Regions from separate parts of the Ensifer sp. ENS10 genome, predicted to be linked through region 2. Evidence: riboswitches for the same ligand, from Rfam matches in the RefSeq annotation. Region 2 holds a riboswitch; each other region holds the start of a gene.
The links. Region 2 has a riboswitch for cobalamin ahead of cobU (bifunctional adenosylcobinamide kinase/adenosylcobinamide-phosphate guanylyltransferase). Riboswitches for the same ligand answer to the same signal wherever they lie in the genome.
Positions count from the first base shown of each region.

Region 1 (4,856 bases), on a different contig from region 2:
CCTCACTTTTTTCGTGAACACAACAGCAAAAACAAAGAGGATAGCAATGCTTAGCGCAGTGCGATCAACGATCCTTCATGCCCTGAACTGGGCCGGCAAACGCACTCAACCCAATCATCGCCATCGATACGTTCAGCGAATTCCAGCTGAAGGATATCGGGCTGACGCGAGATCAGGAGACCATCCGGGCGCGCGTCGGCGATGGTGCCGATCCTTGGCATTGGCCGAAGGACGACGATCCGCGCAGGTCACCGCCCTCGCCGGAGCGGGATTGCGGCGACGCGCCGCAAATGGCAAGGGCTTCGCCTCGAGCCCAGCCCGGAGAAAACAAAGACATAAGCATGTCGCTCTGCGATTGACGGAGCGCAGAGGCAAGACACAGCGCAGTTATCGTGATCTGCCACCTTCCCAGCCCGCGGACCGAATTCGGGAGAGATCCGGCGTGGCGTTTCTAAAAGCGGCGTGCCGAAGCCCCTTCGCAAGTGATCGCAACGGAGCGAGCGCGGGGCTCAAAGCCGAGAAGTTCTTCACCCACAGGTTTCGCCGCCTCCCGCCGTTTACTCCTTGTTATCCACACGGCGAAAGAAATCACCTTCTCACCCCGGCTTCGGGCACCTCGAACCTATTGACGCAGATTTGCGATGAACTACTATATCTAGTGTTCGAGGTTCTCTCGATTCGCAGGGATTGAGAGCTAAGACGGGAATACGGTGCGTCGGCGAGTTTTCGCTAGGCTATGCCGTAGCTGCCCCCGCAACTGTAGACGGCGAGCGACTGTCCGGAATTGGACCACTGAGGCATGAGGCCTCGGGAAGGTCGGGATGGAAGCTGAGACCCGTGAGCCAGGAGACCTGCCTCGAGCAACAAACGTCCACGGGCGGGTGTCCGGAGGGGTTGAGTCTACTGCATGTTTCCTTAAATCGTCGCCGATTTAAGGATAAAAACATGCAGCAAATCGAAGTGCTACAGCGATCTTTGCGCGTCTGATAGGACGCACGGCGCTGTCGTGCGGCAGGATGAGCCTGCCTGATCGTCTCGACATCTCCCCGGCAGCCTGTCGAAAGCTTCGGGGTGAAGTCATGTCCGCGTCATTGAAATTCTATCGCTCGCCAATCAAGAGGCGCGGTTTCCCGCGCAGCTGACGAAGAGGCATGCCCGGGCGTCCAGATCCGAGCGAGCCACAGCCATGACAGCCCTGCATTTCGCCGGATCGCGGCTGCGTGTCCGTGCGCCTTCTCATGCTCTCATCCAGCCGACCAAACGAGGAAGAAATGAACGTTACCGTCTACAGCAAGCCCGCCTGCGTCCAATGCACCGCGACCTACCGAGCGCTCGATCGCCAGGGCGTCAACTACGAGGTCATTGATATCTCCATCGACCAAGACGCGCTCGAAACGGTCAAGGGCCTCGGCTACATGCAGCTTCCCGTCGTCGTCGCCGGCCCCGAACACTGGGCGGGTTTTCGCCCCGACAAGATCAGCGCGCTTTCCTAGAGGAGACGGGCGGTGGGCCTGATCGTCTATTTTTCCAGCCGCTCGGAAAACACCCATCGCTTCGTCGAAAAGCTCGGCCTTCGCGCAGCGCGCATACCGCTCAAAGAAAGTAAGGCTTCACTTACGGTTTCCGAGCCTTTCGTGTTGGTCGTGCCCACCTATTGCGGCGATGACGGCCGGGGTGCGGTGCCGAAACAGGTCATCCGCTTCCTCAACGATGCGGGCAACCGCTCTCACATCCGCGGCGTCATTGCTGCGGGCAACAGCAATTTCGGCGCGACCTACGGGATCGCCGGCGACGTCATCGCGGCCAAGTGCCAGGTGCCCTACCTCTACCGGTTCGAGCTTCTCGGAACAGAGGAGGACGTCGCCAATGTCAGAAACGGGATGGAACGATTTTGGACGTCTCAACACTCGAACGCCCCCTGAAGGCGACGGAAGCGGCGCTGGACTATCATGCGCTGAACGCAATGCTGAACCTCTATGATGAAGAGGGACGGATCCAGCTCGACAAAGACCGGCTGGCGGCGAAACAATACTTCCTCCAGCACGTCAACCAGAACACGGTCTTCTTCCATAACCTCAGGGAGAAGCTCGATTATCTGGTGACCGAGGGCTACTACGAGCAGCAGGTTCTCGACCAGTATTCCTTCAACTTCGTCCGCGATCTCTACGACCACGCCTATGGGAAGAAGTTCCGCTTCCCGACCTTCCTCGGCGCGTTCAAATACTACACGTCCTATACGCTGAAGACCTTTGACGGAAAGCGCTACCTGGAGCGCTACGAGGATCGCGTCTGCATGGTGGCCATGACACTGGCGCGCGGCAACGAGGGACTTGCCCGCGATCTCGTCGATGAGATCATTTCCGGGCGTTTCCAGCCGGCGACGCCGACCTTCCTCAATGCCGGTAAAAAGCAACGCGGCGAGCTCGTCTCCTGCTTCCTGCTGCGGGTCGAGGACAACATGGAGAGCATCGGCCGCGCGATCAATTCCGCATTGCAGCTCTCCAAGCGCGGCGGTGGCGTGGCGCTGTCGCTCACCAACATCAGAGAGATGGGCGCGCCGATCAAGCAGATCGAGAACCAGTCCTCCGGCATCATCCCTGTCATGAAACTGCTTGAAGACAGCTTCTCCTATGCCAACCAGCTTGGCGCCCGCCAAGGGGCAGGTGCTGTTTATCTGCATGCCCACCACCCGGACATCATGCGCTTCCTCGATACCAAGCGGGAAAATGCCGACGAAAAGATCCGCATCAAGACGCTGTCGCTCGGCGTCGTCATCCCGGACATCACCTTCGAGCTCGCCCGCAACAACGAGGACATGTATCTGTTCTCGCCCTATGACGTGGAGCGCGTCTACGGCGTGCCGCTGACCGAAATTTCGGTGACGGAGAAGTACCGCGAGATGGTCGAGGATGCTCGTATCCGCAAGCGGAAGATCAAGGCGCGCGATTTCTTCCAGATCATTGCCGAAATCCAGTTCGAGAGCGGATACCCCTACATCATGTTCGAGGACACGGTGAACCGGGCGAACCCGATCGCCGGGCGCATCACCATGAGCAACCTCTGCTCGGAAATCCTGCAGGTGAGCGAGGCGAGCGAATTCAACGACGACCTCTCCTACGCAAAGATGGGCAAGGATATCTCTTGTAATCTCGGCTCGCTGAACATTGCCGCGGCGATGGACAGTCCGGATTTCGGCCAGACGATCGAGACCTCGATCCGCGCGCTCACCGCCGTCTCCGAAATGAGCCACATCTCTTCCGTGCCTTCGATCGAGAAGGGCAATGACGACAGCCACGCGATCGGCCTTGGCCAGATGAATCTGCACGGCTACCTCGCCCGCGAGCGCGTCTTCTACGGCTCCGAGGAAGGCATCGATTTCACCAACATCTATTTCTACACGGTGACCTATCACGCCATCCGCGCATCCAACCGGCTGGCGGTCGAGAAGGGCGTGACCTTCAAGGGCTTCGAGAACTCGAAATACGCGTCAGGCGAATATTTCGACAAATACACCGAAGCCGAATGGCTGCCGGCGACGGAGAAGGTGAAGGGCCTGTTCGAAGCGGCCGGCATCCGCATCCCGACGCAGGACGATTGGCTGGAACTGAAACAGGCGGTCACGCAAGGCGGCCTCTACAACCAGAACCTCCAGGCGGTGCCGCCGACGGGCTCGATCTCCTACATCAACCACTCGACCTCCTCGATCCACCCGATCGTCTCGAAGATCGAGATCCGCAAGGAAGGCAAGATTGGCCGCGTCTACTATCCGGCCGCCTTCATGACCAACGACAACCTCGAATATTACCAGGACGCCTACGAGATCGGGCCGGAGAAGATCATCGACACCTATGCGGCTGCGACCCAGCATGTCGACCAGGGCCTGTCGCTGACCCTGTTCTTCCGCGACACGGCGACGACGCGCGACATAAACCGCGCGCAGATCCACGCCTGGAAGAAGGGCATCAAGACGATCTACTACATCCGCCTTCGCCAGATGGCGCTTGAGGGCACGCAGGTCCAGGGCTGCGTTTCCTGCGCGTTGTAGCGCCGCGTTCCCATTAAGTGCCCCTCACCCTAACCCTCTCCCCGCCTGCGGGGAGAGGGTACCTGCCACACTGACGGCCCAGATTATGCGAGATGGCGCGGCATACACCTTCTCCCCGCAAGCGGGGAGAAGGTGCCGGCAGGCGGATGAGGGGCGTCCACGCCCGAGAGGACAACGAAATGAACATGCACACCAAGCCAGCAAACCGCATCCGCGCCATCAACTGGAACCGCATCGAGGACGACAAGGATCTGGAGGTCTGGAACCGGCTTACCGGCAATTTTTGGCTGCCGGAGAAGGTGCCGCTCTCCAACGACATCCCCTCCTGGGCGACCCTGAAGCCGGAGGAGCAGAAGCTCACCATCCGCGTCTTCACCGGCCTCACGCTGCTCGACACGATCCAGAACGGCGTCGGCGCCGTCAAGCTGATGGAGGATGCCATCACTCCGCACGAGGAGGCGGTGCTTTCCAACATCTCCTTCATGGAAGCGGTGCACGCGCGCTCCTATTCCTCGATCTTCTCGACGCTGTGCCCGACGCCCGATGTCGACGACGCCTATCGCTGGTCGGAGGAAAACGAGTTTCTGCAGAAGAAGTCGGCGCTGATCATGGAGCAGTATGCCTCCGCCGATCCGCTCAAGAAGAAGGTCGCCAGCGTCTTCCTCGAAAGTTTCCTGTTCTATTCCGGTTTCTATCTGCCGATGTACTGGTCGAGCCGCGCCAAGCTCACGAACACCGCCGATATGATCCGGCTGATCATCCGTGACGAGGCGGTGCACGGCTACTATATCGGCTACAAGTTCCAGCGCGG
Region 1 covers NZ_JACVAS010000004.1:226,737-231,592, forward strand. The annotation lists cobalamin riboswitch at 649-874, shown strand; gene nrdH (glutaredoxin-like protein NrdH) at 1,272-1,493, shown strand; gene nrdI (class Ib ribonucleoside-diphosphate reductase assembly flavoprotein NrdI) at 1,506-1,922, shown strand; gene nrdE (class 1b ribonucleoside-diphosphate reductase subunit alpha) at 1,892-4,045, shown strand; gene nrdF (class 1b ribonucleoside-diphosphate reductase subunit beta) at 4,225-4,856, shown strand, end outside.
Region 1: it holds a riboswitch for cobalamin, as region 2 does, so the genes downstream of both, nrdH (glutaredoxin-like protein NrdH) here and cobU (bifunctional adenosylcobinamide kinase/adenosylcobinamide-phosphate guanylyltransferase) in region 2, are expected to answer to the same signal.

Region 2 (4,856 bases):
GTGGCGCGTTACGACCCGGCGGCGCTGGCCGAAGTGATCGGACCGTCCTTCCGGCTTGTCGAGCATATCATGCACCAGCACACGACGCCGTGGAACTCGACGCAGGCCTTCCAGTTCAGCGTGCTGCAGCGGGTGACGCACTAGGGCCGCAACCGGTTTGGCGCCTGCGTCGCTTCTGCCGTGGCTAGCGCATCTGCGAGAAGGTGAAGGCTCTGTCGCCGTGGTACCAGATGAACTCGTTTTCCCGGGCGCTCAGTCCTCCGGGGTTCCGCGAGACCACCCCACAAAGGTTCGTCGTTTTCAGCCACAGGAAACAAACCTCGTCCTTCTCGAACCGGACCTCGACGTTGCTCATCCTGCCGGCGCCGAGCGAAGCCCAGTCTCCCGTCAAGGTGGCGATGCCCTCGGGCGAAACGACAGCTTCATGTTCCTCGCCCGAATCCAGCATGCGTCCACGCAACCGGTGCCCGAAGAACAACGAACGGAGCTCATCGGCTGGCAGCCTGTCGCGAATGCTGACGTCGGTGTTCATCAGGGTCTCAGGCACGCCCGCCAGACGCAGTCCCTGATAGAGCTTCTCGCTGGCATGCGGCTGCGCCAGGTCCAGCGGCGGGCGCTCTGAAATGCAGACGGGCGTTCCGCCACGGCTGATGCGAAGCGCGTCGTAGCGGGCGACTGCCGCCTCAGCCTCCGCGCGGTGACCGAGATGTCCGGCGGCAGAGGCAAGGAGAAGGAAAGGACCGTCATCCTGGGGGTTGAGTGCGATACTGCTTTTCGCCGCTGCCGCTGCCGCTTCGAAATCCTCCAGGCTGAACTGCGTCAGGCCGAGGACGTACAGGAAGAAGGACGGGGAGTGCGGATCGAGGCGGATCGCCGTGCGGATATAGGGCAGAGCCTCCGCCGGCCGGCCGGCGGATGTCAGGACGAAGGCCGTCAATGCGTAGCTCCAGGAGTCGCCGGGTTCCAGCGCGATCGCTTCCTTGAGGTCTGCGAGCGCGTCGGCATGCCGCCAGTCCACTTCGGCAAGGAGGGCCGCTGCCTGATAGGCGAGTGCCGTCTTATGTTTCTGCGCCATCCGCAGAAACTGCCGCGCCTTGGCTCGCGCCTCGAAGCGCGTGATGCCCAGCTGATAGTGCCAGCGCCACAGGTAAATGCGCGCATAGACCATGGCTGCGGCGGCATAGGCACGTCCATAGGCGGGATCGAGCGCAATCGCCTGGTCGAAGTAGGGCAGGGCCTTCGCGAAGTCTTCGGGCGTGGTGCGCCGGTGATGCTCCCAGCCGCGCAGGAACGCATCGAAGGCCGCTGGCACGGCCGTTTCCTTGCGCCCGAAGGCCATCTGCTGGTCAGGGTCCAGCCGCAACGCAAGCGCTTCGGCAATGCCGCGCATCACTTCGTCCTGCAGCGCAAAGGCATCGGTGAGCGATCCGTCGAACTTTCCGGCCCAGACGTGTCCGCCATCAAGGGAATCTATGAGCTGCGCATTGATGCGAAGCTGCTCTCCGGCACGCTGGACGCTGCCTTCAAGCACATATCGGACACCGAGCTCTTCCGACACCTGCCTGGCTGTCACCGATCTCCCCTTGTAGGTGAAGGTCGAGTTGCGCGCGATGACGAACAGGCCGGAGATCTGGGCCAGTTCGGTGACAAGGCCGTCGGTCATGCCATTGGCGAAGAATTCCTGCTTGGGGTCATCGCTGACATTGGCAAAGGGAAGCACGGCGATCGAGGGCTTGTCTGCCTGGCTGAAGTCCACGGCCTGAGCCGGACGGATGTCGGCAGGCGGCTGCCACGGGCGCCACCAGGCGGCACTGACGGCGGCTGCGAATGCCAGGGCAGATGCCGCGGCCAGCGCGGCCCAGCGTCTCCCGCGGTGCGCTTTGGCCTTCGGCTTGCGGGCGTGGGCTTCGTCCAGCCAGAGACGGTAGGTCCGAACCGGTTTTTCGACGTGTTTCAGACGCTGCTCGCCGAGAAAGACGAAACCGACATCGAGGTGCTTCTCGACCTGGTCGTAGGCGGTGCCCGAGATGACGATGCCGCCCGGTTCGGCCAGGCCCTGCAGGCGCTCGGCGATGATGACGCCATCGCCGTGGATGTCGTCGCCCTCGACGATCACGTCGCCAAGATTGATGCCGATGCGGAATTGCAGCCGCCCCGCGTCCACACCGCGACTATCAGATTTGGCGCGCTGCACCTCGACCGCACATCGGACTGCCTCGACGACGCTGTGGAACTCGACCAGCAGGCCGTCGCCCATGGTCTTGATCAGCCGGCCGCGATGCGTCTCGATGCTTTGTTCGAATAGTTCGTGCAGGTCGGCCTGAAAGCGGGCGCAGGTACCCTCCTCGTCGGCCTGGGTAAGCAGCCCATAGCCGCAAACGTCGGCAATCATCACGGCGGCGAGCCTGCGTTCCATGTGCCTACCGGATAAACGAAGCCCCTCGGGTCGGTTGCGGGATGGTTCAGCGACCTTTGCACGTCCATAGGACGCGCGGCGCTGCAGTTTAACGCAACATCTGTAATTGCTAAAATATGTTCGTTCGCGATCTGCCATTCGCCTCATGTCCGGTGCGGCTTCGCGCTCGACAAATCGTCGCGCGACGCAAGTCGGCCGGGGAGGTGTCGCAAGCGTCGATTGACTTTGCGGCGCCCGCTTCCTAATCATCGGATGTTGGATGGTTCCCCCTTGTCGTGGCGATTGGGGGGAATAATTGGGAATGTGACGGATGGACCCAAACCGGGCATCCTTATCGCAGCCGACCCCGCGACTGTAGAACGGTCAGGGTTCGCCATCGGGCTCAAATTCAGAGCTGCCAGCCGGTTGCATGGGGCAATCGAGGCAGTGCGGAATCGAGCCGGAAAAGCCACTGGCGTGGCATCGTGATCAGCCGGGTTGGACGCCTCTTCTTCTACGAATCGTCCGCCTTTCATGATGTCGCCCACAGCACCCATGCGTCGGAGACGACGCGCAAAGGTTCGCTGTGGCACTGGAAAGCGCCGGGAAGGTGAGGCGGGCCGCTCGGGTCCTGACATCGGAACCTCGTCCATTCGGGGCGAGGCGATGTGGGGCCCGTGACGCCGTGAGCCAGGAGACCTGCCACCCGACATGGGCATTCCGCCCGAGGAGACGTGTCGTCTCCAACGCCATCACGGAGGTTGTTTTGGCTCTCAGATACTTTCCCGAACGCGCCGCCGGCGCGTCGCACGGCTGTTGCCATCTGCCGCTGACCTTGGCGCGGTCACGATGAGCAATCCCAGCGCCGGACCGGTCCTGGTCCTCGGCGGCGCCCGTTCCGGCAAGTCCAGCTTTTCCGAGAAGCTCGTCGGAACGTCCGGCCTTACCAAACATTATGTCGCCACCGGCCGCGCCTGGGACGACGAAATGCGCGCGCGCATCGACCATCACAGGACGCGCCGCGGCGAAGGCTGGACGACGCATGAGGAGCCTGTTGATCTCGTCGGCATTCTGCGGCGCATCGACGACCCCACCCATGTCGTTTTGATCGACTGCCTGACGCTGTGGGTCACCAATCTCATGCTTGAGGAGCGCGACATCGAGGCGGAGTTCGCAGCGCTTGCCGCCTTCCTGCCGCAGGCGCGGGCGCGCCTCGTCTTTGTTTCCAACGAGGTCGGCCTCGGCATTGTGCCCGAGAACCGCATGGCCCGCGAGTTTCGCGACCATGCTGGCCGGCTTCACCAGATCGTTGCGGAGAAATCCGCTGAAGTTTACTTTGTCGCGGCCGGTTTGCCGCTGAAAATGAAGGGTTGAATAATGACCACTGCGAGAACCAGCCACGGCAAGATCCCGGCGACCGTCATCACCGGCTTCCTCGGCGCCGGCAAGACGACGATGATCCGCAACCTCTTACAGAACGCCGACGGCAAGCGCATCGCGCTGATCATCAACGAGTTCGGCGATCTCGGCGTCGATGGTGATGTGCTGAAGGGCTGCGGCGCGGAGGCCTGCAGCGAGGACGACATCATCGAACTTACCAATGGCTGCATCTGCTGCACCGTTGCCGATGATTTCATCCCGACCATGACCAAGTTGCTCGAACGCGAAAACCGCCCGGACCATATCATCATCGAGACCTCGGGCCTGGCGCTGCCGCAGCCGCTGATCGCCGCCTTCAACTGGCCGGACATCCGCAGCGAAGTCACCGTCGATGGCGTCGTCACCGTGGTCGACAGCGCTGCTGTTGCCGCCGGCCGCTTTGCCGACGACCATGACAAGGTCGATGCGCTGCGCGTCGAGGACGACAATCTCGACCATGAAAGCCCGATCGAGGAACTGTTCGAGGATCAGCTGACCGCTGCCGACCTCATCGTGCTCAACAAGACCGATCTGATCGACGCGTCCGGCCTCAAGGCCGTGCGCGACGAGGTTTCCTCGCGCACCAGCCGCAAGCCGACCATGATCGAGGCAAAGAACGGCGAAGTGGCCGCCGCCATCCTGCTCGGCCTCGGCGTCGGCACCGAAAGCGATATCGCCAACCGCAAGTCGCACCACGAGATGGAGCATGAAACGGGCGAGGAGCACGACCATGACGAGTTCGACAGCTTCGTCGTCGAGCTCGGCGCCATCGCCGATCCGGCCGCCTTCATCGATCGCCTCAAGGGCGTCATCGCCGAGCACGACGTGCTGCGCCTCAAGGGTTTTGCCGATGTGCCCGGCAAGCCGATGCGCCTGCTGATCCAGGCCGTCGGTGCCCGCATCGACCAGTATTACGACCGGGCCTGGGCGGCCGGCGAAAAGCGCGGTACGCGCCTCGTCGTCATCGGCCTGCACGACATGGACGAGGCGGCGGTGCGCGCTGCGATTGCTGCGCTCGTCTGATCGTTCATTGAATGAAATG
Region 2 covers NZ_JACVAS010000002.1:362,178-367,033, reverse strand. The annotation lists gene IB265_RS08665 (trans-aconitate 2-methyltransferase) at 1-144, shown strand, start outside; gene IB265_RS08660 (adenylate/guanylate cyclase domain-containing protein) at 185-2,416, opposite strand; cobalamin riboswitch at 2,660-3,117, shown strand; gene cobU (bifunctional adenosylcobinamide kinase/adenosylcobinamide-phosphate guanylyltransferase) at 3,245-3,769, shown strand; gene cobW (cobalamin biosynthesis protein CobW) at 3,773-4,837, shown strand.

Region 3 (4,856 bases), on a different contig from region 2:
TTCGCGCATATGCCACAGCGCCTTGCCTTGCGTCTCGTTGGCGGCGATCACGGCGTTTTCGACGAGACCGGCGGCAAAGCCCTGTTCCAGGAGGTCGTTGACCATGCGCTCGGCGCTTTCGGCCGAATCCGAGGTCGAGATGTCGATCAGCGCGTACCAAGGATGGACGGTGTCCATCGGGTCGCGAACGCCGGGAATATGTTTCGTCGTGAATTCGACGCCGAGGCGCGGCATCAGCTCGAAGCCGGTCAGCGCCGGCCCGCAAAGGCTGGCGGCCTTTTCGAAGAGAGCGAGCGCATGCTCCACACTGCCGACACCGGCGAAGGCTACCTGATGTCCAAGCGGTTTCGGGAATAGCTTGAGCACCGCGCCGGTGATGACGCCGAGCGTGCCCTCGGCGCCGATGAAGAGGTCGCGCAGGTCGTAGCCGGTATTGTCCTTCTTCAGCCGGCGCAGCCCGTCCCAAATTTCGCCGGTTGGCAACACGACCTCGAGGCCGAGGCAGAGCTGGCGCATGTTGCCATAGGCGAGCACCGCCGTGCCGCCGGCATTGGTGGAGAGATTGCCGCCGATACGCGCGGAGCCTTCCGATCCGAGCGACAGCGGGAACAGGCGATTGTGATCGTCCGCCGCCTTCTGGATGTCGGCGAGAATGCATCCGGCGTCCGCGACGATCACGTTGCCGACCGGATCCACGTCGCGAATCCGGTTCAGCCGTTCGAGCGAAAGCACGATGTCCGCTTTGCCTTCCCGCGGGATCTGTCCGGCCACGTGGCCGGTGTTGCCGCCCTGCGGTACGATCGCGGTGCGGGTCGCGCTGGCGAGTTTCATGATGCGAGAGACTTCGTCGACCGAACCGGGGCGAAGCACCATCGGCGTCGTGCCGCGAAAGAGCCCGCGGGATTCGACGAGATAGCGCGCCTTGTCCGCTTCGGCGGTGAGCGCATTGGCGCTGCCGACGATCTCGACGAAGGAGGCGATGAGTTCAGGAGAGGGAAGGGTCGTCATGAGTCTGCCTTCGCACTGCGCTTGAGCGCGCTATCGGATCGGTCGATCTGAAGACACGATCCTCGGTTCCTATCGGCTGCGATCATAACCGCAATCGCGGCCGTCCGGTGAGGGCGGGGTGCGGAGGAGAAGCCGCACGCGATCTCACCCTCGCGGCGCCGCCGCACGCTGCAGCCGGTCGATGATCGCTTCTCCCAATCCTTCCGAAGGGATCGGCCCGAAGGCGATCGTCGCAGCGCCGCTGGCGTCGGCCCGCTTCATGTAGTCGAAGAGATTGGCTGCCGCTTCGTGAAGATTTCCGGTCGGGCTGAGATCGAGAACGATGGCCGCCTGTTCCTCGCCGGCGATCCGGCCGCCGCCGTAGCGGATCAAGGCCTCGCCCGCACGCACATCGGCAACATCGAGCCTGACGGCCGCGCCGGGCGCGTAGTGGGAGGCCAGCATGCCCGGCGCCTCGATCGTTGCTCCCGCCGTTTCCGGTCGGATCACCGGACGATCGAGCAGGCGCTCGATTTCTGCGGCATCGAGGCCGCCGGGGCGGAGCAGCCGGATCTCGTCGCCATCGACCTTGATGATCGTGGACTCCAAGCCGATTTCGGCCGGGCCTGCGTCGAGGATCAGTTTCAGCTTTTCGCCGAGATCCGCATCGACATGGACCGCACTGGTCGGGCTGATCTTGCCCGAGGTGTTGGCGCTGGGCGCTGCGAGCGGCCGCCCGAAGCGGGCGATCACCCGGCGCGAAAAGCCGTCGGGCATGCGGATGCCAAGCGTGTCGAGGCCGGCCGAGGCCAGCGCATGCACGCTGCTATCGGGCCGCTGCGGCAAGATCAGCGTCAGGGGTCCGGGCCAGAAGGTTTCCGCCAGGCGTCGGGAAATCGGGTCGAAGCGCACATGGGCCTCGGCCATCGCCATGTCGGAGACATGCGAGATCAGCGGATTGAAGCGCGGCCGGCCCTTCATCTCGTAGATGCGGCTGATCGCATCGGGATTGGTGGCGTCGGCGGCAAGGCCATAGACGGTTTCGGTGGGAATGGCGACCGGTTCGCCTTCGGCAAGAACGGCGCAGGCGCGTTCGATCGCCCGGTCCGGTTCCCTGCCTGTGTCGATGATCTCTGCCATGCCGTTTCCTTTCCGACGCTTCCTTAACGGACGTGCCGGGAAAACAGAACGATTTTTTTGGGGGCGTTCGGTTGCTGCCTCAGAGACTGCGGATAATGCGGCGCAGCGCGGAGTCCCGGGCACCCAGCATCAGCACGTTCTTGAGAGCAACCTTGGGGTCGTCCGTGCGGAAGAGGAGCCCGTTGTCGCGGACGTTGCGGTTGATGACCATCTGTCCGTCTTCGGCGTTCGGCTCGATCGCGACCGCGAAATACATGCGGGAATAGCCGCTCTGGATACGGTCGAAGAAATGCGTCTCATCACCAAGGTCGCTGAAGAAATTGGCGAAGTAGAACGACCAGGTGATGTCCTTGGAAGGCGTGACCGCCGTCCGCGCCGCCGTCACATGGCAATAGCCGAGATGCGGCTTGCCGACGAGCGTGCGGTGAAAAATCAGCTTGGGAAACTGGATCGAGGCATGAAAGCCGTTGATCCGCTTGTGCGTCGTGTCACCGGCGGTCGCGAGCTTCTTGCCGGTCCTGTCCGCGACTTCTTCGTAGCTCAGATACCGTCGCTCGCTCGGCAGCCATTGCCGGCGGTTGATCCTGCCGGTGCGCAGAAACTCGGTGTGAACGGCCGTCTTCGGCATGACCGCCGGCGGCTTCTCGGCCGCAGCGTCGTAATATCTGAACTTTGCCATGATCGTCAGTGTGCCATCTGCCTGCCGGACATCTTCGTCCGCCGGCAAGCCTAGTGGCTTATGGTTAATGAAGGATTTCCTTTCGTTCGCGGAAGATGCCCCTGCACATTCATGGGAATGTCGCAAACGGGCGAAGCCTTCCTGTGTCTGCGTCATGTCAGTCACAAAAGACGGCATCTGCCCAATTTTTGATCTATCTATATGTTTATAAAGTGAAAAATTCTCGCATCCGTTTCCAAAAGGCGGTTTCGATCGTGTCGTCATTCTGGAATTGAATGTCGCTATCCGGCGCCTGCCGAGGCGCCTTCCGCGCTTACATATCCTTACTCAAGGTGTCGTCTTCCAAAGGGGAAGGCGGAGAATTGGGAAGCCGGTCAAATCCCGGCGCTGCCCCCGCAACGGTGGTGGAGCGAAAGCCTCGGCAAAAGGCCACTGGACGGTTTTCCGTCCGGGAAGGCGCCGGGCTGGTCCTTCGAAGGACGGCTCCTGAGCCCGGAAACCAGCCTTGACAGACATAACCGTAACGGGTTGCGGCGGGCAGCCGGATCGGAGCCTAAAACGCATGGGCGTGCGCCCATGCGGGTTCCTGTCCTGCCTCTCCGAAACATGGCGCATGAGGACAGGACATGGATACCAAGACCGATATGCTTCGCAAGCTGAAGGGCCGGCGTGACGGCTACAGCCTCGATCGGGCCTTCTACATCGACCCCGACTATTACCGGCAGGACCTGGAAAACATCTGGTATCGGGATTGGCTGTTCATCGGCCACGATTGCGAAATCCCGCGGGCCGGCAACTATTTCACCGTCCAGGTCGGCGACTATCCGGTCGTCATCACCCGCGATCGCCAGGGCACGATCCGCGCGCTCCACAACTCCTGCCGCCACCGCGGCTCCCGCGTCTGCACGCAGCACAAGGGCTCTTCGGCAAAGCTCGTCTGTCCCTATCATCAATGGACCTACGAGCTCGACGGCTCGCTGCTCTTCGCACGCCAGATGGGCGAAGACTTCGACAAGGCAGCCCACAGCCTGAAGCAGATCCATTGCGAAACGGTCGGCGGCTACATCTTCATCAACCTGTCGGAGACGCCGGCGGATTTCGCCGCCTTCCGCGAGCTGGCATTCCCCTACCTCGCGCCGCACCGGCTGGGAGAGACCAAGGTCGCCTTCGAAAGCACCATCATCGAAAAGGGCAACTGGAAGCTCGTCTGGGAGAACAACCGCGAGTGCTACCACTGCGCCGCCAATCACCCCGAACTCTGCCGGACCTATCCGGAAGCGCCGACCGCGACCGGGGTGCAGGGCGCCAAGGACGATCCGGTGATTGCCGCCCATTGGGCGAAGTGCGAGGCCGAGGGCCTGCCGAGCGAGTTCCGGATGTCGCCGACCGGCCAGTTCCGCGCCGCGCGCATGCCGCTGGTCGATAATGCCGAAAGCTACACCATGTCGGGTGCGCCCGCCGTAAAAAGGGCGCTGTCGGCCGATGTCAGGCAGAAGCAGATCGGCACGCTCCTGATGTTCCATTACCCCACGACCTGGAACCACGTGCTTTCGGATCACGCCATCACCTTCCGCGTGTTGCCGCTGGGGCCGGAACTCACGCAGGTGACAACGAAGTGGCTGGTCCACAAGGACGCGGTCGAAGGTGTCGACTACACGCTCGAGGATCTGACTCATGTCTGGACCGAGACCAACGACCAGGATCGCCAGATCGTCGAGGAAAATGCCTTCGGCATCCGCTCGCCGGCCTATGAGCCCGGTCCGTATTCGCCGGAGCACGAGGGTGGCGTGATGCAGTTCGTCGAATGGTACTGCAAGTTCATGGAGCAGCGCCTGCAGGGCGATGCGGCTCCGCTCTCAAAGGTCGCCTGACATGCAGATGGCGTCCTCCTTCCATCATTTCGACGAACTGCATGTCTGGATCGACCGGCAGCAGATGCTCGAATGCACATCGGCGGTTGTCGAAACCGCCGATGTCATGACCTTCACCTTCCGTGCGGAGAAGCCCGCCTGGTTTCGTTATCTGCCCGGCCAGTTCGTCACCCTCGAAT
Region 3 covers NZ_JACVAS010000001.1:836,436-841,291, forward strand. The annotation lists gene IB265_RS04020 (FAD-binding oxidoreductase) at 1-1,008, opposite strand, end outside; gene IB265_RS04025 (L-threonylcarbamoyladenylate synthase) at 1,153-2,127, opposite strand; gene IB265_RS04030 (DUF6656 family protein) at 2,207-2,806, opposite strand; cobalamin riboswitch at 3,120-3,329, shown strand; gene IB265_RS04035 (aromatic ring-hydroxylating dioxygenase subunit alpha) at 3,433-4,677, shown strand; gene IB265_RS04040 (hybrid-cluster NAD(P)-dependent oxidoreductase) at 4,679-4,856, shown strand, end outside.
Region 3: it holds a riboswitch for cobalamin, as region 2 does, so the genes downstream of both, IB265_RS04035 (aromatic ring-hydroxylating dioxygenase subunit alpha) here and cobU (bifunctional adenosylcobinamide kinase/adenosylcobinamide-phosphate guanylyltransferase) in region 2, are expected to answer to the same signal.